3 regions of the Shewanella sp. SM23 genome follow, and region 1 is predicted to be linked to each of the others. Evidence: predicted binding sites of a transcription regulator. Region 1 holds the regulator's gene; each other region holds the start of a gene.
The links. The regulator MetJ, encoded in region 1, represses methionine synthesis genes. The targets are predictions, from matches to a motif close to TAGACGTCTAGACGTCTA.

Region 1 (8,397 bases):
CAAGTTGCCACCGCAATGAATGAAATGGCCGCAACGGTACAAGAAGTTGCCCATAACGCGACCGATGCGGCCGATGCCGCCAATCATGCCAATGACTCAACCGAACAAGGCAAATTGGTTGTACAAAAAGTGGTAACCACTATCGCCATACTGGCCGAGGAAATAGCCACAGCAGCGAGTGAAATCAATGAATTAGAGCGTAATACCGCTGAAATCGATTCTGTGCTTGTGGTTATCCGTAATATTGCCGACCAAACTAATTTACTCGCACTCAATGCGGCAATTGAAGCCGCAAGGGCGGGAGAACAAGGTCGAGGATTTGCGGTCGTTGCCGATGAAGTACGCACTCTGGCGAGTCGTACTCAAGCATCTACAACGGAAATTCAGCAGATGATCGAAGCGCTTCAGCATAAAGCTAAGTCCACAGTCAATGCGATGGAAACCAGCACCCGTACCACCCAAAGCTGTGTATCCCAAGTTCACCAAGCGGGTGAAGCACTCGAAGCCATTACCCATGCGGTTTCCACCATTAGCCAGATGAATATCCAGATCGCCAGCGCTGCAAATGAGCAATGTGCGGTTTCGGCAGAAATTAATAAAAATGTTAATAACATCAATGATATTGCGACCAGTGCGACAGATAGTGCGGTACAAACTGCACGCGCTGGCGATGAACTTGCCCAACTCGCAGCCCGTTTAACAACTTTATTAGCTCAATTTAGAATTTAAACAAAACAAAACGCCGCATTCTCTGCGGCGTTTTTATTAGCTTATTTTATAAGGTTTTATTTAGGACGCACGCCTAAAGTGTGGCAAATCGCATAGGTCAATTCGGCGCGATTTAAGGTGTAGAAATGGAAATCCTTCACGCCTTCGCGGGACAGTACTTTCACCATGTCGATGGCCACGTTTGCCCCCACCAATTGGCGTGTACCCGCATCGTTTTCTAGGCCGTCGAATTGCTTATGTAACCAATTCGGTAACGACACATTGGTCATGCCAGCAAAACGTTTTAGCTGGGTAAAGTTAGTCACAGGTAAAATGCCCGGCACAATTTCAACGTCGATACCGGCGGCAACGCAGCGATCACGAAAACGCAGGTAAGATTCCACATCGAAGAAAAATTGGGTAATGGCACGGCTAGCGCCCGCATCAATCTTGCGCTTAAGGTTGATCAAATCCGCCTGTGCATTACTCGCATCGGGATGCACTTCTGGATAGGCCGCAACGGAAATATCAAAGTCAGCCACAGAGCGCAGTAAACGCACTAAATCGACCGCAAAACGGGTTGGCTTTGGGCTGCCCGCAGGTAAATCACCCCGCAGTGCCACTATGTCACGAATGCCCGATTTCCAGTAATGTTTGGCCAGTTCTAATAACTCTTCATCGCTTGCATCCACTAAGGTTAAGTGCGGCGCGGCAACGAGGTCGGTTTCCTGTTGGATACGTTCAATCACGCCATGGGTGCGGTCGCGAACACCTGAGTTAGCACCGTAAGTCACAGACACAAACTTAGGATTCAGCGGCTCTAAACGACGGATAGAGTTCCACAGGATCTGTTCCATTTCGGGGGTCGATGGCGGGAAAAACTCAAAAGAAACATTAATATCGCCATTAAGCTCAGACAAACTCTGGTTCAGCGATTGTGAATGTTGTGCGTGATGAAAAGCCATGTGTATTTCCTCAACCGCCCTTGGCGCTACTCTTTGCTAGTATGAATTAGTTCAAATGGACGTTTGGACGTCTATATGTCCATATACTAGAGAAACTGAGATGTAAGTCAAGCCCAAAAATACCCATAAACCGCATTTAATCTCGGTTAATTCGATAGATTTATTCTAGCCAATAAAAAAGGACTCGAATGAGTCCTTTAAGAGGCTTGATACCGCGTTATTCCTGCAGCAGATCGCGACAGATCTGGGTCAGATCCGACTGCACCGCCGCCGCTGTCACTTCGCGTCCGGCGCCCGGTCCACGGATGATCAGCGGATTACCTTGGTAGAAGACACTGCGGATCACAAACACATTATCACCAGGGGTTAAATTGGCGTAAGGGTGATGAGTATCGATCCACTGTAAACCCACTTCGGCCTTGAGCTCTGGGCCGCTGTTGTCTAAGGATGCCACATATCTGAGCACCTTATTTTGCTCCGCCGCCGCACCATACTGTTGCAGCAGATCGGCATCTAACTCGGCAATGCGGGTGAGAAATTGATCTAAGGGAATATCCGCCAAAGCGGCTGGTACGAGTGAGCGCAGCTCAATATCTTCAAGCTCGATTTCAAGGCCAATCTCACGGGCTAAGATAAGCAGTTTACGCTGCATATCACGGCCGGAGAGATCGTCGCGGGGATCGGGTTCAGTAATACCTAAGCCTCTGGCTTCAATCACTAATTCTGAAAATGGCTTACTAGTATCGTATTTCTCAAACAACCAACACAAGGTGCCGGAGAAAATCCCGCCCACCGCTTCAACGCTATCACCGCTGTTACGCAGATCATTTAGCGCATGTTGGATAGGTAAACCAGCGCCACAGCTGGCGTTATAGCGCCAAAACAAACGACGATTACCCAGTTGCTGCTTTAACTCTCGATAGAAAGGCAGTGGACCCGAGCCCGCAAGTTTATTCGCGCTCACCACATGGATGCCACGCTCGAACAGTTCTGGATATTGCAGCGTCAAACTGGCGCTGGCACTGATATCTAAGGCCACCAGCTCATCGCAATTAACTTGCTCTAATTGCTCGAATAAATGTTCATACTGCCAAGGCGTTGCTTCAGTATTAAACTCTGTTTGCCACGCGGCAAGATTAATCCCAGTTGATTTAATCAAGGCTTTACTCGAACTGACTAAACCGACTAACTCAACACTGGCTTCGAGTTCATGGTCCAATGATGGTGAAACCGACTTAAACAGATCGATCCAAGCCTCACCGATATTACCCACACCGAGCAGCAGGACACCAATGCGTTTACGCGGGCCAGCGCAGCGGCGGTGGACTTTTTGGGTTAACAGATTCACCTGTGACTGGGGCACTAACGTCACTAAACTTAAATCGCCACTGAACAAAGGTTTAGCATCACGGCTCAGTAAACGGGCAAAGCTACGACGATAATGTTCGGCGTCGGCACTCACTAATGCGACTAAACCAAAATCTGTGTTGATCTGCTGATCGCTGATCCCTAATGCTTCTGCCTCGGCATCGAGTAATCTTTGAACTTGTTTTTGATTCTCAGCGGTATAGGCAAGTTCAACCCTTTGATGGGCAGAGGTCCAATGGGCCAATGGCGTTAAACCCGCGGCAATCAATAAATCTAATAAACGAGTTAACTCCCCTGTGAGTTTAAAGCCGAACAGGACGACAGCATTGAGGTTAGTCACCACAGGCGCGCTCGCCGACGAACTGTGGGGCGCGATTAAGGTAAAGTCGGTGTGGGACGCATAACTTGAACGCACCGCTAAGCTCACTTCGGTATTGAATAACGGCTGCAAAGTGCGCGAATGCAATACTGGCGAGCCTAAACGCGCTAGGCGATCGGCTTCGGCAAGTGACATACTTTTCAGTAACTTGGCATCGTTGATTTTATTAGGATCGGCGTTGAACACCCCTTCCACATCGGTCCAAATGGTCACGCGCTCGATATCGGCGAGACTAGCAATCAGGCTGGCGCTAAAATCTGAACCATTACGACCAAGTAACAAGGTATCGCCACGCTCGTTAGCACAGATAAAACCTGTGATCACTAAGCGTTCATTGGGATGCGCGGCTAATAGGGCTTGTACTTTAGCGCGGGATTCTTGTACCCGAATTTGCGGCACAGCGGCTTCATCGGCCACTAAAATTGAACAGGCATCCACATGGCTTGCCGCCACGCCAGATTCGCGCAGTAGCGCCGCCATTAAACGTGCCGACCAACGTTCGCCAAAGCTCACCACATGGTTGATTTGGTATTCATTGCGCTCGTCTAAGGACAACAGGCTGATGAGTTGCGCTTTATCAGTGGCCAAACGCTCACGCAGATCGCGGGCTTGTTCATTCGACAACAACTGCTCAATCAACCCCTGTTGGTAACTGATCAGCACTTGTAATTCTTCTTGCCATAGCTGACCCGCATCACGCAGCGCTAATAATTTATACAGGAAATTCGTGCTTTTACCCGCCGCAGAGACCACCACGAGATCATCACTATGACCGTGGGTTAACAGGATATGGGCGACTCGGCGATAACAATCGGCATCCGCTAAACTGGAGCCACCAAATTTATGTAAGTGACAACGTGCCATCTATTATTCCTCTACTGACAAGCCGCAACGGCGGCTAATCCTGCTTGAATATCTGCAACTAAATCGGCGGCATCTTCAATACCCACCGATAGACGCAATAGGGTGTCCTTAATACCAGCCTCGAAGCGCGCTTGCGGCTCCATGGCTCTGTGGGTCATAGTGGCAGGCACTGCCACTAAACTTTCGACGCCACCTAAACTTTCCGCCACGCTAAATAAGCTGAGTGCACCTAAAAAGGCCACCACTTCGGCCTCACCGCCTTTGAGCTCAAAACTCAGCATAGCGCCAAAGCCCTGTTGTTGCTTGGCCGCAATGGCGTGACCAGGGTGATCCGCAAGCCCTGGGTAATAGACTTTACTCACCACAGGGCTTTGGGTTAATACCTCAATAATACGCTGGGCATTGGTTTGATGCTCGCGAATACGCACCGCTAAGGTACGCAGGCCGCGCAGGGTCAGATAACTGTCGAAGGCCGACCCCGTTAAGCCTAGAGTGTTCGACCACCAATGTAAGCTTTCGCCGATTTGCGCGTCTTTGGCGACCACAGCGCCGCCGACCACATCGCTGTGACCATTGATATATTTAGTGGTGGAGTGGATAACGATATCCGCGCCTAACAATAGGGGTTGTTGCAATATCGGCGATAAAAAGGTGTTATCGACCACCACCAGCGCGCCGACCTCATGGCTCGCCTTAGCAATGGCTTCGATATCTACCACACGCAATAATGGGTTCGATGGGGTTTCGAGCCACACCATCTTAGGATTCTGCGCAATGGCGGCGGCTAACGCTTGGCTGTCGGTTTGGTCGACCACTATGAGCTTAAACTGGCCTTTCTTCGCCAAGTTGGTAAATAAACGGTAGGAACCACCATAGCAATCATGGGGCACAACTAATAGGTCATCGGGGCCGAGCAAAGTAGTCACTAAGGTGATGGCCGCCATGCCAGTGCACGTCACTATGCCAGTGGCGCCCTTTTCTAATTGCGCTAATGCTTCGCCTAAAATGCAGCGCGTTGGGTTGCCTGAACGACTGTAATCGAATTCGCGGGGATTTTTATGACCATCGAAGGCGTAATTAGTCGACAAATAAATCGGTGGCACAACTGCGCCATATTGAGTATCGCTTTCGATACCCTGACGCACTGCCAGTGTGGCTAATTGACGCTCTGCCATGGGTGGACTCCTAAATTCGGTAGACTGATAGAGATGTCTGGACGTCTAAATGTACCTAAGCCCAACGCCATCGTCAATAGGCGTGAAGACGTTTAGACGTCTGAACATAAAGAAATCTGTTTGCAATCACAAAGAAATAGTAGCAATAATTTGACTGTTCTTTGTAAGGGTTTAAAATCTGCCCCGAATTTAGCGTTATAACAGGTGAGTCAATGACTGAATGGAATGGGGAATACATCAGCCCCTATGCTGAACATGGCAAGAAGAATGAACAAGTAAAAAAAATTACTGTGTCTATTCCGCTCAAAGTGCTTAAGGTCCTCACGGACGAACGTACTCGTCGTCAGGTCAATAATTTGCGTCACGCCACCAACAGCGAGCTGTTGTGTGAGGCATTTTTGCACGCCTACACTGGCCAGCCATTGCCCAACGATGAAGATCTGTCAAAAGATAATCCAGACAGCATTCCCGCAGAAGCCAAGTTGTTGATGGATCAAATGGGAATCGAGTGGGAAGACATGGAATAGCGACTCGTCGCTTTTAAAGTCATATCACAGTGCTCATCAATAGGGATCGTTAACGATCCCTTTTTGTTTATACCCAAGCGACTTCAAACTTTAAATTTCACCATCTTGAGTTGGTTTGGGATATAGGAAATCCTATGTTTTCTATGATAGATCCACAGACACTCGCCTTAGCCTCGCTGGTCGTGTTTCTGGGCGCCTTAACCCAAAGTCTGATTGGGTTTGGGCTTGCGGTTGTCGCCAGTCCTTTACTGTATATCGTCGATCCACAACTTGTACCTGCGCCTGTTATTGCTATGGGTTTCTCCATCGCCCTGCTGACCTTAGTGCGTGAGCGCGGTCACTTAGAATTCAATGGCTTGCAATATGCGCTCCTAGGCCGCGTGCCCGGTGGTTTTATCGGCGCGAGTTTATTACTGTTTGCGCCTCAACCCATACTCGGTTTATCCATCGCCGCTATTGTGACTGTCGCAGTGATCCTCAGCCTGTATAAATTCAGCCTGCCAGTGAATAAGAAAACCCTCTTCGGTGCGGGCGTGGTTTCAGGGATCTTCGGCAATATCGCCGCGATTGGTGGCCCGCCGATGGCGATTTTGTTGGCAGGCAAAGATGCCTCGCAGTTTCGCGCAGCGCTGTCGGCCTTCTTCATTTTTAGCTCCATGATTGCATTGATCATTTTAGCGATCACAGGCTTATTAGAATTAAAACATCTGTGGCTGTCGTTGATGCTGCTCCCCTCAGTGATTTTAGGTTACTTAGTCGCAGGGCGATTAGTAGGCCGTGTCGATAAAGAGAAGACAAAGATAGCGACGTTAGTCCTGTGCAGTATCAGCGCCTTAGTGCTAACGGTGAAGTCGGTTATCGAGTTATTACCCCAATAAGCGTCCTGCTTGTACTGGCAAACCTTCTCAAGATTCAAACAATAAAAAAGCACTGACATTGCCAGTGCTTTTTCTTTATCTATCAATATGTAAAGCCAGATTACACTCAGCTTAAATAGCTTTGCCCTGCGTACACAATAAAGTGTCTTAAGGCGAGTACGCCCGTTAAGCTCGCACAAGCCACCATGATCATCGCCCCCTTAGTGTGGCGAGTCGCGGCGGGTAGCAGCATAAACAGCAATGGAATACCAAAACCTATACCGACAACGCCTATCCAGAACACGCTTGCCCATAGCCCAGACGTTAACGATGCTAAGGCCGCAGCAGCCGCGCCGCCCTTGAAGTACAAGGCGCAGAACAACATGAACAGGAACAGAATTTCAATCGCCATCACAGGCAATTCTAAACCGTGCATCTTCACTAAAGTTTTGTCGTGGCTGTCAGTCTTAAACATCAGCAACGCCAGTACCGCATTTGCCGCAGCGCCCGCCGATAGACCTGACACTAAAAACAGCGCAGGCAGTACCGCAGTGTTGAGCATAGGATAAGCATTCATCGCCGAAATTAAGAAGCCAGTGTAAGCCCCTACGCCAATGGCGAGGACAAACAACAATACTTCAATCAGCTTTCGAAATGGCATAAGTAACTTAGCGATAGGTGTTAGGAAACCCAACCCCCATTTTGGTAAGTCATCCCGCAGCACAATAATGGCGTACGCAAAAGCTAAGGGAGAATACGCCAGCAGCGCCAGCACCCCAATGGCCATCACAGACTGGAAGTTATAGTGAATTAAGATCAGCCAAAAGTGGAATGGTTTGGTTAAATCAAACACTAAGCAGGCTAAACCTAAGCTAATCGCCACAGGCCCAATAATGGCGGCCGCCTTTAGAATGCTGCTTTCAGCTCCCGCGCTGAGTTCCTTATTCGCCCAGCGTAAACCAATGCCAATCAATAAACTGCCCGCGGATAACCCCGCCATAAACAGGTAAACGGCGATGACCCAGTGCCAAGTGACAGGATCATATTGCGCCATGTCGCCCCAAGTATTGTTCATAATCAAATCCCCCCTCTTTTGGTAGGAACGCGATATACCCTAGGTTTTGTGCCCAAATGGGTTTTATCTTGGTAAGTGATTTTAGTGTTGAGCATGATGGCCACTTCACTCTGCGGATCATTAGCATCACCAAACACTAAGGCATCGGTTGGACACACAGTCACACACGCTGGCTCTTCGCCCCGTGCTAAACGACTGTCTTTACAGAAGTTACACTTATCCGCCGCCTTGGTTTCTGGGTTCATAAAGCGCACTTTATAAGGGCACGCTGCCACACAGTACATACAGCCGACACACTTCTCGGAATGGATAGAGATAATGCCATCTTCACCCACATAGGCCGCGCCTGTTGGGCACACTTTAACGCAGGGTGCATCTTCACATTGCTGGCAAGATACCCTGTGATATTTGAAATGCAGATTGGGCATCTCACCAAAGGGGCCTTCCACACGCACTTGCAGACGAGTTACGCCTTCGGG
Region 2 (8,397 bases), on a different contig from region 1:
GCGGCGTATTAAAGCAGCGAGCGCGACCGAATTTTTCTTGAAGACCGGAGGTGGCGCGAAATACCCCGCCAAAGTGGCCCACATCTTCACCAAAAACCACCATGCGTTCATCGGCTTGCATGGCAATCGACAAGGCCTCATTGACGGCCTGTAACATATTCATTTCAGCCACGGCTTATAGTCTCCCTGCACTTTTTGGATAGGCTTGCGGATATTTCTTGATATGTTCTTTAAGATCGGCAAGTTGCTTTTTCAGCACTGGCGTCGGCTTGTCGTACACATCTTCAATAATTTCATCCAGCATAGGCACAGGAATTTTTTCAGCCACTTTTACTGCAGCCAATACTTCTTCACGATATTTCTCATGCAATTTCACATCATCCGCTTCAGCCAACCAACCTTTGTTGATAAGCCATAATTTGAAGCGTTTAACCGGATCGTGTTGCTGCCACTTGGCTTCTTCATCTTTCGAGCGATAACCAGAGGGATCGTCTGAAGAAGAGTGCGCGCCGAGACGGTAAGTCATGGCTTCAATCAGCACAGGGACATTATGCTCAATCGCATAAGCGCGAGCTTGCTGGGTTGCGGCTAACACGGCCAGCATGTCATTGCCGTCAACACGAATAGTGTGCATGCCATAACCCACACCGCGACTCGCAATACCGTTTCCGGCAAACTGCTCTTCGGTTGGGGTTGAAATGGCGTAGCCATTGTTACGACAGAAGAAAATCACTGGGCATTTCAGTACCGCGGCCATGTTTAGGCCAGCATGAAAATCCCCTTCCGATGCAGCGCCTTCGCCAAAATAACAAACCGCGACTTTGCGCTTACCTTGCATTTTTAAGCTGTAGCCCACACCGGTCGCCTGCGGGATTTGCGTGGCTAACGGTGAAGAAATCGTTTGATAATGCAATGCCGCACTGCCGTAATGGATTGGCATTTGTCGACCTTTACCAAGATCTTTCTCGTTACTGAACATCTGATTCATAAACTGTTCAGTGGTAAAGCCGCGATAACGCAGCGCCGCATGCTCGCGATATTGCGCGAGGATCACATCTTCTTGATCGAGTGCGGCCACACTGCCGACAATCGCCGCTTCTTCACCCGTACAGGTCATGTAGAAGCTGATGCGCCCTTGACGCTGGGCGCCAAGCATACGTTCATCAAGTACCCGAGTGAATACACAGGTATCGTAAATTTTAGTGGCTAAGGTTTCATCTATCACAGGCAAAACCGCGGTTTCATAAGTGGTGCCGTCGGCTTGTAGAATTCGAAGGATAGGAATGTGTAGCGATGCCTTATCCAAGAAGCCGACACGGTGCACTGTATCAGTGTTGAGTGTTGCTTTGCTCATATTGTGCTCTTGTTATCTCATTACGCATCAAAGCGTTTTGATGCGTCTGTTTATACGAATATGCCCGACGAACATTACGTTACGTTACGTTACGTTACGTTACGTTACGTTAACGTAAACTACCTATCAACCATTGGCATAGCTCAAACCACAAGTTATCCCTGCCACGCATGTATATATTGCTTTACAAGCCTAACGCACGTCCGCATTCACCGCAGGGATCAGGCAAATCACAGTGCGATTGCCAATAGGCACTTTGGCATTAGGGAACACGACAGACTCAAACTCGTGCTCCACTTTAATTTCTTGCCCACCTTCCCGCGCTAAAACAAAGCCCTTCGGGAAAGATCTGAAGTTTTCGACATCAGTTGCGAAGGTAAATTCAAAATCATCGAAATGTTTATTGATAACGCGGCACACTTGGTACAAGTTAACCTTATCAGCATCAAATGCATCTAGCTCCAACGGCTTAGCGATGATCAAGCGCATGAACATTTCATGGGTCGCGATAAAACGCGTCATGTCGTTCTGCCCCATGGGATACACTTTGCCAAGCTCAATGGTGAAAGCATCGGCGCCGTAACGTTCAGAGGAAAAATAGCTAAACGTCGTGGTTGGTTCGTGGTGAAAAAGTACCGTATCGACGCCGCTTGCGGCTAAAAACATAATTTGCTCGCCGCTAAAGGCGCGCCCTGGACGATAGGGATAGATAGCGAACTTTTCATGCTTCGAGGCGCGCATCGCCGTGTGCAAATCATAATGGATGCGCTGACGTCCATCGGCAACCGTAGTATAAAAACGATCGACATAGGCTTCGAGTTTTTTCGCGCGTACTCGCTCAGGGTTCACTAACCCTGGTGGATTGGAATGCTCACCACTAAATAGACGATTCATATTTTCGTCAATAATCCGCGTGCCGTTATTAATCGCTAATGGGTTACCAATGAGAAATAAAGTGCGCTGCTTTGCGATGATCTTTTGCTGTAGAAGTTGTTTAATTAAGCTATTGCAGAGTTCAATGGGCGCGGTCTCGTTACCGTGAACACCGCAGGAAAGCACAATATCTTTTCCTTCATTCTGTATTGGTTCGAAAACAATAACACCGGTATCCCACACTTCCACTTGAGTATGATCGCCTAAGTTAAATGAAAATTCGCCATCGAACTGTTCAGGATGGGCTAAGGTGAGCGCTAAAAAATCCTTTGAATCTAACAGAGCTTGTAACACAGAATTCTCCTTATAATGGTGTGTAACAGTATTGGCGCAATAGCATAAGTACAGGCAGTAATAACCACTTAAGCATTTATCTCACCGCGGTTAGTCTCACTCGCACCTAAAAAACGGCTTCAATACTAACACATGTTTTTAGTGCTGTTCTCAGACATTTATTGCCGTAGGACCCAGTTTTAAGCGGAATGACATTCAACTAAGCTGATTGTTAAATTCTTAGGACATTCCCTAAGAATTTCCCATGATAAATATTCCAGCTTGAGGCTTGCTTTTGCACTCAAGTTTTATCACAATCCTTAGCCATCTAGACTTCTATTGGATTTAATTATGGCGTTAGCAACCTTTGGTGCCGGCTGTTTCTGGGGCGTAGAGTATTTTTTTAGACAAGTGAACGGCGTATCGAATGCCACCTGCGGCTATATGGGCGGCAATAATGCGGCGACAACCTATGAAGAAGTCAAAAAAGGCAAAACGGGCCATGCCGAAGTGGTGCAAGTGGAATTCGATCCCGCCCTTGTCAGTTATGAAGACTTGCTCGATGTATTTTGGAAAAACCACAATCCAACGAGTCTGAACATGCAAGGCGGAGATATTGGCACTCAATATCGCAGTACCATTTTCTTCCACGACCGAGAGCAAAAAGCGGCCGCAGAAGCCTCAAAGTTAGCTTTTGCCCGCTCGGGCCGTTGGGGATTACGCCATATCGTCACTGAAATAGTGCCACTGCAACAGTTCCATGTTGCTGAGGAATATCACCAAAATTACATCGATAAGAATAACTTACCGAGTTGTCATATCGAGTACTAAATACAGTCAAATCAGTATTAGATCAACTACTCACAGCTGAATTAGATACAAACAAAAACGCACTCAAATCTGAGTGCGTTTGTTTTTTGATACTTTATAAACCTACTGCTGCATTAAGCGTTTAGCGCCTTATCAATTAATGCCTGCGCATCTTTGATGATCTCAGCCAAATGCTGCTCACTGATAAAACTTTCGCCGTAGATTTTAAATAACGCTTCAGTGCCCGATGGACGCGCCGCAAACCACCCATTAGCTGTGGTAACTTTGATGCCGCCAATCGCCGCATTATTGCCTGGCGCATGGGTTAACACGTTTTCGATTGTCTCACCGGCAAGCACAGTGGCATTTAAGGTGTCAGCATTGAGCAAAGCAAACTTGGCTTTGTTTTCAAGACTGATTGGGCTATCGATACGCTTATAGAAACTTTGGCCAAATTGTTTTACTAACTCTCGGTGACGCTGACCTGGGGTTTTCCCTGTCACCGCAAGAATTTCTGCGGCAAGTAACCCTAAAATGAAGCCGTCTTTATCTGTGCACCATGTACTGCCATCACGACGTAAAAATGCCGCGCCAGCACTCTCTTCACCGCCAAAGGCGATTGTGGCTTCGGCTAAACCGTCGACAAACCACTTAAAGCCCACTGGCACTTCGAGTAACTTTTTGCCGTGGAAAGCACAGATTTTATCGATAAGCGCACTCGATACTAAGGTTTTACCTATGGCTAAGGTATCGCTCCAATCTGGTCTGTGTGTCAGTAAATAATCGATAGCGACCGCAAGATAATGATTCGGATCCATCAAACCCGTACCAGGGCAAACTATGCCGTGACGGTCATAGTCGGGATCATTACCAAGGCATAAATCAAAGGATTCTTTATGGGCGAGTAACCCGGCCATCGCGTAGGGAGATGAGCAATCCATGCGGATTTTGCCGTCTTTATCCAGCGGCATAAAGCTAAAGCTTGGGTCAACTTTATCATTAACTAACGTGATATCGAGCCCATAACGCGCGGCAATCGGTGCCCAATAGAAAATCCCTGAACCACCGAGCGGGTCAACGCCGATGCGCAGCTTAGCGTTGGCAATCGCCTGCATGTCGATAACATTCTCTAAATCAGCCACATAGGGTGTAATCAAGTCAATGGCTTGCACATAACCCGAAGTCAGCGCATCGGCATAGGCTGATTTTTGCACGCCAACTAATGCTTGGCGCAGGTAATCATTGGCCCGCGATTCAATCCAAGCCGTGATATTACCTTCGGCCGGTCCACCATGGGGTGGATTGTACTTGATGCCACCGTCCTGAGGCGGATTGTGGGAAGGCGTAATGATCAAACCATCGGACAATGCAGCACCCGTAATATTGGCTTCGCGATTGGCGCAAATCACCCCATGGGAAACCACTGGCGTAGGTGTAAATCCGTCGTTCTGTTGGATTTTCACTGTGACTTTATTTGCCGCCAGCACTTCAATTGCCGACAAATAGGCCGCATAGGATAACGCATGGGTGTCAATCCCAAGGATCAGCGGCCCATCGATATTTGCCGATTGACGGTAGTCCACTACAGCTTGGGTAATCGCCCAAATGTGTTGTTGGTTAAAACTGCCATTGAAGGCGCAGCCTCTGTGCCCAGAAGTGCCAAAGGTGACGCGTTGTTGTACGTCATCCATATTTGGCGTGATGCTGTAATAATGGCTCATCAGTTTTGGAATATTGACCAGATCCGTCTGATTAGCGATTTGTCCTGCCCTTTGATGTATTGCCACCGATGGCTCTCCTGCACTCAATTACAATTAGAAAAAGTAGAAAAATGTCGTACTAACTTGGCTCATCCGCGGATTAAACGCGCTCGGCGATACCCGCTGCTACTGTCGCATCACAACCAAATTGCACTAAAACTTCCGATAAAATAGTGCGTTTCTTGGCGGTATTGTTGTTACTCGTTACCCAGAAACCACTTGTACCAATTTCTTTTGGGTTAGCCGAAGCACTCGCTTCGAGCAGTTGCTCCTTAGAGCGAGCAAAATACAAACGATCGCGCCCTTGGATCTGCAAAATTTGTGAGAATTGCTCTGGGGCTAATTGATACAAACTTTCGAGCAAAAACAGAAAACGACCTACTGCGCCTTTTTGCTGCGATAACTGATGTTCATCGACTAAGCGACTAAAATCATTCACTGCTGGCACTGTTTGCGCCGCGACGGGCTGAATAGGTTCAGCTTCAAGGCTCGGTTGGCTAATCGCCAAAGGCTGAGGTTGTTCGACCGCATCGACGGACAGGCCGAGTAATCGACGAAGAATGTCAGAGGCGCTCTCACCAATTCGTTCTGTTTTGCTGGCAATATGACGATAGAGCTCTTCATCTACTTCGATATATTTCATAACCTTAATTATCCTTTGTTATTCAACAGGCTTAACCGAAAAAAGTGTACCACAGCGATCGGGGCAGATCATTGCGATCTGTTACCAGTGTATCTATCTCTATCAATCTGATAAAGCGCCATTATTCTAAAAGTGCGGGAAATAGCACAGCAAACTAGCAGTTAATCGACAATTGCCGAAAAAGCACACAAGTTACTGGCCGCCCCCACTATAGAAATAGCAACTGACTTGTCAAGCCAACGGCATTAAGGGCACAATTCGCGTCACGCTAAGCTAAAAATCTCCAACAGGAATCACCATGAACTTTGTTTCTACAGGCCAAGGACCCGCAGTGCTCTTGATCCACGGCTTGTTCGGTAATCTAGATAACCTCAAAGGTCTAGGGCAAGTATTAGAAAATCAGTATCAAGTTATTCGTGTCGATGTGCCCAATCATGGTTTAAGTGAGCATTGGGATCAAATGGACTACCCTCGCCTCGCCACTGCAATGATCAGCTTGCTCGACGAACTGGCTATTGAACGCGCCCATATTGTGGGTCACTCCATGGGGGGTAAAATCGCCATGGCGACGGCGTTAGCCTTTCCTGAGCGCATTATCAGTATGGTGGCAGCCGATATCGCCCCCGTCGCCTATGAGCCAAGACACGACACAGTGTTTGCGGCATTAGAAAGCCTGCCCTTAGAAGGCCATACCGACAGACGCTTTGCCCTAAACCACTTAATTGACAATGGTATTGACGAAGCAACGGCACAATTTTTACTCAAAAATCTACAACGCACTGATACTGGTTTTCGTTGGAAAATGAACTTAAGTGGTCTAAAGGCTTGTTATCCTAATATTATTGGCTGGCAAAATCAGACACTAAATCCAGTACAAAGCTATGCTGGACCAAGTCTGTTTATTCGCGGCGGCGACTCAAATTATGTCACTAGCGAGCACAGAAGCGCTATCATGGCGCAATTCCCCGCGGCACAGGCAAAAACACTTGAAGGATGTGGTCATTGGTTGCATGCGCAAAAACCCGTCATTTTTAACCGGATCGTGTCTGAATTTATTGACAAACATTCAATGTAAATCAGCAGCAAACTCGACCGAAAGCATATGGCAGCCGCCATCTTGTTGTGATATATTCGCGCCTCTTTTGGCCTTAGAACACTCTCAAGGACTAAGAAAGTATGTTATCTCAGTACATGGAACAAATTGAAACCATCGGCCTGAACCTGTTTTTTGCCTCGATATTTTTCTTTATCGGCATGGCCATCCACGATGTGCTTAAACAAGGTAACGTGCCAAAATTTGGTCGATTTATTGTTTGGTTAGTGTTATTTCTCGGCTGCGCCGGGTTTATTGTAAAAGGTATTATCCAGATCACTTGGGAAGGCTCAGGGATCGGTTAACAATAAGAACATGGCAAAAGAAGCAACTGACAGAACCACCATTGACCTTTTTGCCAATGAAAAGCGCCGGGGCCGACCACGTAGCAATCCTTTGTCCCGTAGCCAACAGCTTAAGGTCAACAAACGCAATCAAATCCAGCGCGATAAAGCCAACGGATTAAAGCGAATAGAGTTAAAGGTGTCACAAGATTTGTATGACGCCTTGAATGAGCAGGCATTGGCCAGTAACATCAGCCGTAGCCAGTTAATCGAATTAATTCTTCAGCAACAAGTTGAGTGCTGAACGAGTACCAGCAAGATTAACCTAATAAGTGAACTAGACATTAAAGGATAGACAATGGCAACTGTAGGTCTTTTTTTCGGTAGCGACACAGGTAACACCGAAGCTGTAGCCAAGATGATCCAGAAAAAACTGGGTAAAAAAATGGTTGAGGTGAAAGATATCGCCAAAAGTACCAAAGAACAGATTGCAGAGTATGACTTGCTGCTGTTCGGCATCCCGACCTGGTATTACGGTGAAGCGCAATGTGACTGGGATGATTTCTTCCCTGAATTAGAGCAAATTGATTTTACTGACAAACTTGTCGCTATTTTTGGTTGTGGTGATCAAGAAGACTACGCTGAGTACTTCCTTGATGCCATGGGCATGGTTGGCGATATTGTTCAGGCCCGTGGTGGCATCATCATCGGCCATTGGCCAACTGCAAGCTACAATTTTGAAGCCTCTAAAGGTCAAGTCGATGACGACCACTTTATTGGTTTAGGTATCGATGAAGATCGCCAGCCAGAGCTGACTGAAGAACGTGTTGATGCTTGGGTTAAGCAAATTTACGAAGAAATGTGTTTAGCTGAATTAGAAGATTAATTCTGTTAACCATTTGATTAAAGCGGCTTAACGCCGCTTTTTTTATGCATATATTTCTGACTAAGAATAACGACATACCACACTCATGACCAACACACTCCGCTCCACTCATTGGGATATCTTTTGTACCGTCGTCGATAACTATGGCGATATTGGCGTCACTTGGCGTTTAGCCAAACAAATGGCTAATGAGTACCACATTCCCGTTAATTTGTGGGTCGATGACCTCGCAAGCTTCTCGCATATCTTACCGACACTCTATCCACTAAAAGCCACTCAAACCTTCAATGGTGTGAATATTATTCATTGGAAAGAGCCTTTGCCTATAAAGTTTGTTGCAGGAGCTGTGCTCATCGAAGCC
Region 3 (8,397 bases), on a different contig from region 1:
AAGCGGATACTTCAACCACCCGTAAATACGGTGGTACAGGCTTAGGTTTGGCTATTTGTAAGCAACTCGTTGAACTCATGGGGGGCAATATTGGTGTCGAAAGTCAATTTGGTCATGGCAGCACCTTCTATTTCACTGTGAAGTTACAAATTTCCGAGGGCCAAAAATTAGTGCTTGAGCAAGAGCTTGAGGGCATGTCTGTGCTGGTGGTAGATGATAACGCGACCGCTAGGGACATAATGCGTACAACGCTCGAAAGTATGGGCTTTAGAGTCGATACGGTTCGTTCAGGTGAAGAAGCAATAAGCCGCTGTTTACTGCAGACCTATGAAGTGGCATTAATCGATTGGAAAATGCCCAGTATGGACGGGTTAGAAACCGCCCGTCAGATCCAACTACAGGCTAAGTCTCAGCCTAAGATCTTGATGGTATCCGCCCATGCGAATCATGAATTTATCACTCAAATTGAGCAATTAGCACTGGCGGGGTACATCAGTAAACCCATCAGCGCCTCACGCATGCTCGATGGCATAATGAATGCGATTGGCCGTGAAGGCATATTGCCAGTCAGACGCCGTACCGAAGACCTGGCGCCGCAGTTATTATTACCACTTCAAGGGAAGCGTATCTTATTAGTGGAAGATAACGAGATGAATCTCGAAGTCGCCAGCGAGTTTTTAGAGCAAGTGGGGATTATTTTATCCATAGCGACCAATGGCCAAATTGCCTTAGATAAGCTATCCCAACAGCATTTCGATCTAGTGTTAATGGACTGTCAAATGCCGGTGATGGATGGTTATCAAGCCACTAAAGCGATAAGGAAAAGGCCTGAGTTGGCAAATTTACCTGTCGTCGCTATGACTGCGAATGCGATGGCTGGTGATAGAGATATGTGTCTTCGGGCTGGGATGAATGACCATATTGCCAAGCCCATAGAAGTGAATGTGCTCTATCAAACCCTATTGAAATACCTCGGATCTTCTTCTGGAATTTCTGCTGCGATAAGGGCGGAAGCCTCAACTCGGTTAACTTCGTCCAGCGCACAGGGTGAAGTCAGCAATGGCGCTGATCAAACGGTATTGCTCAAATGGCCAGAACACCCTGAGCTGGATATCGATAGAGGTTTGCAACTGGTGCAGCATTCGACGCGTCTTTATCAACGAATCTTTGATCGTTTTGTGAGCAGTCAACGTAATGTCGTGGAGCAGGTTCGCAAAGCCATCGCGGCGAATCAAGTCGAAGATGCGGTGCGTATCGCCCACACCCTTAAAGGCTTAGCGGGTAATTTAAGTTCGGCAAAATTGGTGGAATTAGCGCGTTTGCTTGAGTTGCATTTAACAGAGAAAGCGCCCTATGAAGATGAGTTAGTTCAAATTCAACCGCTAGTGGCCTCTATCTGCGATGCGATTGAACAGGCTAAGCCTGTGATAGTGAATCAAGCCGAGCCTCAAGCGGTGGACTTGCTATCAGATGAGGACTTGAGAGCCGCATTACGGGTCTTACGTCAGAATCTAGATGAAGCCGATGCCAGCGCAGTGGCAAAAATTGATGCGTTAAAGCCGAAGGTGAGTAGTGCGATGTGGCAAACATTAAGCCCCGCTTTATCTATGATTAACCAGTATCAGTTTGATGAGGCAATCGACTTAATTGACGATGTGATTACACAGTTAGGATAGAAAGCGGTAGCGCGAATTTATAATGCGTGACATTGAGTGGAGTTGTTAATGGAAAAAGCAACAATATTAGTCGTCGATGACACACCTGAGAATATCGATATTTTGATTGGTATTTTAGGTGATGATTACAAAGTCAAAGTGGCGATCGATGGCCCGAGGGCGTTAGCGTTAGTGACAAAATCGCGGCCTGACTTGATTCTGCTCGATGTCATGATGCCAGGTATGAATGGCTATGAAGTCTGCAAGGTGCTAAAGCAAGAGCCGCTGACCAGCCATATTCCGGTGATCTTCGTGACCGCCTTATCTGAAATTGCTGATGAAGCCCAAGGTTTTGCATTGGGCGCGGTGGATTACATTACTAAGCCTGTCAGTGCGCCTGTCGTTAAAGCGCGGGTTAAAACGCATCTTGCGCTCTATGATCAAAAACGTCTACTCGAACAACAAGTTAAAGTTCGTACCCACGAATTAGAAGAAACCCGTTTCGAGATTATCCGTCGTCTTGGCCGTGCTGCTGAATACAAGGACAACGAGACGGGTCTACATGTTGTGCGTATGAGCCATTACGCCCGCATATTAGCGATAAAGCTCGGCTTACCGACGACCTTTTGTGACTTGATTTTTAATGCGGCGCCTATGCACGATATTGGTAAAATCGGTACGCCCGATGCAGTGCTGAAAAAGCCAGGGAAACTTGATGCGCAGGAATGGGAAATTATGCAGCAGCACGCTGCCATAGGTGCAGAGATTATTGGTGAACATAGCGATCCGTTATTGCAAATGGCCCGTCGTATCGCCTTAACTCACCATGAGAAGTGGGATGGTTCAGGTTACCCCAATGGCTTGGTTGGCGAAGAAATTCCCCTTGAAGGGCGTATCACCGCGATTGCGGATGTGTTCGATGCGCTGACTTCGCAACGGCCTTACAAGCAGGCTTGGACGATTGAAGCAACTATGGAGCTATTTGAAAATCAAGCGGGAAAACATTTCGATCCTAAGCTGGTGGAGGAGTTCAAGCAAATCCTGCCAGAAGCAATTGCCATTAGAGATACTTATTTAGAAAATTGATACTCGAAGTGCATTGACTAAGGTAAAGGCGCCATTGGCGCCTTTATTCTGCTTCAATATTTTATACTAATCATATTAAATCAAAGCATTACGCTTCATCTAATGAGTAGGGCAGGGCTTGGAGCGTTAAATGTGATTGTTCATCGTCGGCAAAACGTAGCTGAGTATCATTAGTCGTGTCATTAGGAAGTACGGCGGTTAACAAGACTTGATTGCCACGCTGCACAAACTCAATGATTTGACCGCCACGGCGAAAACTGTCTTCCATCGCGATTTCGAGGCCTGATGCTAGGGTGATTTGAAGACTAGTGTGACCGCGCAAAATATACAGGGCGCGTTTATTACCACCGCGATATTTCATTCGCGCTATGGTTTCTTGTCCCATGTAACAGCCCTTATTGAAGCTGATACCGTTAACCGCTTGTAGATTACACATCTGCGGTACGTACTGACTGGCATGGCTGGCGGCAAGGTTGGGGTAACCTGCTGCAATCTCTAACGCTTGCCATGCACTGGCGTCAAATACACTCAGTTCCGATTGCGCAACTAAAGCTGCTGCGGCATCTGGTGTTAATACTAAAATAAAACGTTCAGCGTCTTTTAAAATCGCACCATTTTCAATGAGTGTGAGCTCTTGCTGAATGTCACCAAAATGTTTGTTCACGAATTGGCTTGCCTGTTCACCGGCAACCCCGAGCAGAGTCCATTCAGTGGATGCATTGCTTAAGGTGGCTTTACTAAACACGGCATATTTTTGTAACTGGGGTAAATCGACTTCGATGGCATCCTTTGGCATCAACATAAAGAGTGCATCTTGAATGGCAAAGGTTCTGAAACTGGCCAGCATTTTACCTTTAGGATCGCAATGGGCGCCCCAGCGCCATTGATCCGTGGCCAATGAGCTGATGTCTGTGGTCACTTGGCCATGGATAAAACTGCGGCCTTGTTCTCCAACGACTTTGATGAGGCCCAAATGAGATAAGTTGGCAAGCATAAGTGGAGGCAAGGTAGCGTCCAGATCCCAATGGGGCGTAGAAACTGAAATAGTCATAGCGAGATCCTGAAAATGAAGACGATGTGAGAGGCTAGATTGTAACGGAATTCCAGTTGGCTCAAAAGCATAAGGCGCACATATCTGTGAATGATCTGTGCGCCTTATTATGTGTGCTTTAGTCGATAGGCTTAAAGCGAGTGGAGTTTAAAGTTTAAAACAGCACGCGGGTACGCAATGTACCTTCAATGGCTTTGAGTTCAACTAAGGCTTCTTCCGCTTGAGTTGTGTCGACTTCCATCACGACATAACCAATTTCTGCGGTGGTCTGCAAATATTGGGCGGCGATGTTGATGCCTTTTTCCGAGAAGGCTTGGTTGATCTTGATCAACACGCCCGGACGGTTTTGGTGAATATGCAGCAAGCGCGAGGTGCCTTTATGCGTTGGTAATGACACTTCAGGGAAGTTAACCGCAGAAACGGTTGAGCCGTTGTCTGAGTATTTAGCGAGCTTACCCGCGACTTCAATACCAATGTTTTCTTGGGCTTCGGCCGTGCTACCGCCGACGTGCGGCGTGAGGAGAACATTGTCTAAACCGCGTAGAGGACTGATAAATTCATCGTCATTCGATTGTGGTTCAACGGGGAATACATCGATTGCGGCACCTGCGAGGTGACGTTCTTTTAACGCAACGGTTAAAGCTTCAATATCGACTACAGTACCGCGTGATGCGTTGATAAAGATGCTGCCCTTTTTCATTGCTGCAAACTCGGCAGCGCCTATCATGTCTTTTGTTTGTGGAGTTTCAGGGACATGTAAGCTTACTACATCAGCTTGTGCTAATAGGAGTTCCAACGAATGGACTTGTTGTGCGTTACCTAGTGGCAGTTTGTCTTCGATATCGAAGAACACGACGCGCATACCTAAGGTTTCCGCCAGAATGCCAAGCTGAGTACCAATATGGCCGTAACCAATCACACCTAAGGTTTTACCACGCACTTCATAGCTGCCCGCTGCGGTTTTCATCCAGCCGCCACGGTGAGCGATAGCGTTGCGTTCAGGGATACCCCGCATCAACATAATGATTTCGCCAATCACGAGTTCTGCAACACTGCGCGTGTTTGAGAAGGGTGCGTTAAATACTGGGATACCAAGGGATTCGGCGGTGGCAAGGTCAACTTGGTTGGTTCCAATACAGAAACATCCAATCGCGATTAACTTCTCGGCACGTTTCAGCACCTCAGCAGTTAATTGGGTACGCGAACGAAGTCCCACAAAATGCGCATCTTTAATGGACTCAAGTAAGGCTTCATCGCTTAAGGAAGCTTTGTGGTATTCGATATTGGTGTATCCCGCACGTTCAAATACATCGACCGCAGATTGGTGGACGCCTTCCAACAGCAGGATCTTGATCTTATCCTTGTCCAGCGAATGTTTCGCCATGATATGGGTACCCTCTAATTAATAGAAATGTTTCTTATGATATGCTCACAACCTTCACCCACCAAAGTAGCACTTTTTTTGCTCAGTGTGGAGGGCTAGATGGCTAAAGTTAATATTCTAAATTTAGAACAATATCGCATAAGAGGAAGAAACATTGAATAACAAAATCGCATGGTGCGGTATTTACCTCTCAGTTTTGGTGTGGTCGGCGATAAAACCCGCAGATCCTTTCACATGGTGGCTCGAAGCCTTACCTGCATTGATTGCTGTACCGATTTTATTCCTTACTCGCAAACGTTTTCCACTAACACCTCTAGTGTATTTTCTCGTCTTAATACACTGCTGTGTGTTGTTTGTAGGTGCTCATTATACTTACGCTGAAGTGCCGTTATTCGACACGATTGCCGATTGGATGGGTTCAGAACGTAATAATTACGATAAAGTGGGTCATTTTGCGCAAGGTTTTATCCCAGCCATGCTCGCCCGTGAAATTATGTTGCGTAATCAAGCTGTCAAACCTGGGGCTTGGTGTGCGTTTCTTGCCACTTGTTTTGTGCTCGCTTTTTCGGCGTTTTATGAACTGATCGAATGGTGGGTTGCCGTGGCGACTGGCGAAGGGGCTGAAGCCTTTTTAGGTACTCAAGGCTATGTATGGGATACCCAATCCGACATGTTTCTTGCCCTCATTGGCGCAATTGTCGCGTTAGCTTTACTGTCTCGTTTTCAAGATAAACAAATCGCGAGACTCAAGCAGAGGATTTAGCGGCTAAAAGTGGGTGATGCTCTCTGTTTGAGTTGTAAGACTTTCTTCCCTGAAATGTATGGTGTGAGTGTGATGACATTGAGTTGTCATACTTTAGTGTTGTTATTGTGTTTTCTTTGTGTTGCAACTTTGGGTTGATAACGTCATAGTTGGAAAGTATTAGGTGCTGGGCGTTGGCCAAGTAAAACGGTATTTTTGACTGTTATTCCATTTTATTGTGGTGAGTTAGTCGAACCTACTAGCATTAAACAGGGAATAGTACATTTGGGTGATGTTTTTCAATCGTTAACTAGTCAGAATTAACTAGGTTAATGGAATGTTGAAAAATCTAACTAAAAAGACGAGTCAAACATACCATTTTGCAATAGAGAATACTTTTCAGGGAGGAGAGTCATTGAGCACAATTAATGAATTGGTTTTTTTACACCAAATGGCCGCGCCATGTCATTTAGCGTTACTCGCTGAATCCATAGGTTTGAAAACGCGTATAGTAAAGCATGCGGCTGAACTGGATTTAGACAAGAGTCGCCGTAGTTTTTATCTGATCACCCAAAAAGGTTCAGCATTAGATAACAAAGGGATACCTCTGTTAGCTTCGCGATTAGTGTCACATTTTCCTGTGGCGCTGTATCAAGTTGAGCGAGACTCCTTAGACCAAGAATCTGCAATGTTACTCGGCATTCGAGGTATTTTATTTGCCGATCAACGTATGGATCTGATGTTAACGGGTTTACGTAAAATGGTGGCAGAGGAACTTTGGTACGATAGAACTTTGCTAAGCAAAATGTTCCGCCGTGTCGTACAAAAGTTAGAAGGTAATAATGAAATGCCCTCTGATACTGTGGCTATGCTGCAGATGCTGACATCCCGTGAACGCACTATCATTCAATTCGTATCGAGTGGTGCGAGAAATAAAGAAATCGCTCATAGGTTATGTATCAGCGAACATACAGTGAAGGCACATATTTCTTCTATTTTCCGCAAGACACAGTCTCGTAATCGGGTTGAGCTTTTACGTTGGGCGCAAACCTATCAAACTCACTTTGAGCTGTGCAGTTAGTCAGTTAAAGATATTGGTCGTTAGCTTTTCGCTTTGAGTGGTTAATGTTAATGATTACTTGCATATCAACATAGAAAAGCGGGAATGTTTATTTAAACATTCCCGCTTTTTGTTTAACACCCTTTTTATAAACCACCAAAGAGTTTAGCTGTGGTGGTTTAACAGTATTGACTAGTATTGCACTACAGTGGCAACGTTCATATTGCCTGATTGGTTCACGTTGATGCTGTTGTTAGTGCCCGCTTGAGAACCTAACACTAAGTTGTCATTACCCGTTTGAGTGATTGACAGGCTGTTATTGTCACCGCTAACGCCAAATGAATTTGAAGCAAATGAAGTGTCGCTATCGCCGCCTACCCAGTTACCGTTACCTGATTGAGTAATTTGCGCGGTGTTTTCATCACCTTCAATAATCAGGTCAATAACGTTAAGATCGCCACTTTGAAGTGCGCTGACATCGGCATTGTTGTTGCCAGCAACAGAAATCAATGTTTCGTTCTCAGCGCCATCTTGCTCAACATCAACTTCGTTATCGCTACCCACGGCATCTACATAAGCAAAGTTCTCATCGCCTTCTTGGCTAACTTCAATACTGTTATCTTCACCATCAGCGAAGGCAATGATTTCATTGTTATCGCCTTTAGAAGATAAATCGAAGTCGTTATCTGTGCCGTATGCACCAAAGGTCGCGAAGTTCGCATCGCCTTTTTGTTTCAAGTCAACATCGTTGCTATCGCCCCATACTTGGAACTCCGCACCGTTGACATCGCCTTTTTGAGTGATAGTAATATCGTTATCATCACCTTGGATATCTGCCACTAAAGTATCACCGATAGTGTTGCCGCTGCCATTTTGGGTAATATCGACACTGTTGTCATCACCCGTAGTCATCGCAAGATAAGCCGTGTTGCCGTTACCTTTTTGATCCATTGAAATATCGTTGTCGCTGCCGGCCAGTGCGTAAACGAAGCCAACATGGTTATCACCTTTTTGGACCATGTCTACTGTGTTGTCATTACCTGCAATACCTTTCGCTGCGCCAAAGTTATTGTTACCCGCTTGATTAACAGAAACGTCGTTGTTGTTACCCACGTTAGCGGTTAAGTCGAGAGCGATTAAACCTGCTTGGTTGTTGTCACCGATTTGTGTGATTTTACCGTCGTTGTTGCTGCCTTCAACGCGAAAAACTGCAAAGTTTGCGTCGCCTTCTTGCTCAACAAACACGCTGTTTTCAGCGCCAGAGATTTCAACTTGGCTTTCGTTGACTTCGCCTAATTGGTTAACGAATACCGTGTTATCGTTGCCAGTAACATCGCTACTGCTTTGGTTAAAGAAACCATCTTGCGACACATTTACATTGTTGTTGTCACCTACAACATTTGCACTTGCCACATGCCA

Region 2: the regulator MetJ is predicted to act here: its motif matches at 2,882-2,899, upstream of msrA (peptide-methionine (S)-S-oxide reductase MsrA).
Region 3: the regulator MetJ is predicted to act here: its motif matches at 5,265-5,282, upstream of serA (phosphoglycerate dehydrogenase).

What each region holds. Positions count from the first base shown of each region.
Region 1 is NZ_JAKKRM010000012.1:116,654-125,050, forward strand. Features, by position in the region: gene L5L98_RS15085 (methyl-accepting chemotaxis protein) at 1-729, shown strand, start outside; gene metF (methylenetetrahydrofolate reductase) at 786-1,673, opposite strand; gene L5L98_RS15095 (bifunctional aspartate kinase/homoserine dehydrogenase II) at 1,891-4,284, opposite strand; gene metB (cystathionine gamma-synthase) at 4,296-5,459, opposite strand; gene metJ (met regulon transcriptional regulator MetJ) at 5,672-5,986, shown strand; gene L5L98_RS15110 (sulfite exporter TauE/SafE family protein) at 6,121-6,864, shown strand; gene nrfD (NrfD/PsrC family molybdoenzyme membrane anchor subunit) at 6,971-7,918, opposite strand; gene L5L98_RS15120 (4Fe-4S dicluster domain-containing protein) at 7,921-8,397, opposite strand, start outside.
Region 2 is NZ_JAKKRM010000011.1:150,841-159,237, reverse strand. Features, by position in the region: gene L5L98_RS14625 (alpha-ketoacid dehydrogenase subunit beta) at 1-172, opposite strand, end outside; gene L5L98_RS14620 (thiamine pyrophosphate-dependent dehydrogenase E1 component subunit alpha) at 176-1,354, opposite strand; gene astE (succinylglutamate desuccinylase) at 1,547-2,581, opposite strand; gene msrA (peptide-methionine (S)-S-oxide reductase MsrA) at 2,912-3,391, shown strand; gene pgm (phosphoglucomutase (alpha-D-glucose-1,6-bisphosphate-dependent)) at 3,505-5,157, opposite strand; gene seqA (replication initiation negative regulator SeqA) at 5,231-5,773, opposite strand; gene L5L98_RS14595 (alpha/beta fold hydrolase) at 6,072-6,848, shown strand; gene L5L98_RS14590 (DUF2788 domain-containing protein) at 6,950-7,171, shown strand; gene ybfE (LexA regulated protein) at 7,182-7,454, shown strand; gene fldA (flavodoxin FldA) at 7,509-8,036, shown strand; gene earP (elongation factor P maturation arginine rhamnosyltransferase EarP) at 8,122-8,397, shown strand, end outside.
Region 3 is NZ_JAKKRM010000023.1:20,629-29,025, forward strand. Features, by position in the region: gene L5L98_RS19955 (PAS domain S-box protein) at 1-1,676, shown strand, start outside; gene L5L98_RS19960 (two-component system response regulator) at 1,725-2,741, shown strand; gene ygfZ (tRNA-modifying protein YgfZ) at 2,830-3,792, opposite strand; gene serA (phosphoglycerate dehydrogenase) at 3,947-5,176, opposite strand; gene L5L98_RS19975 (DUF2238 domain-containing protein) at 5,331-5,939, shown strand; gene L5L98_RS19980 (helix-turn-helix transcriptional regulator) at 6,334-6,999, shown strand; gene L5L98_RS19985 (curlin) at 7,171-8,397, opposite strand, start outside.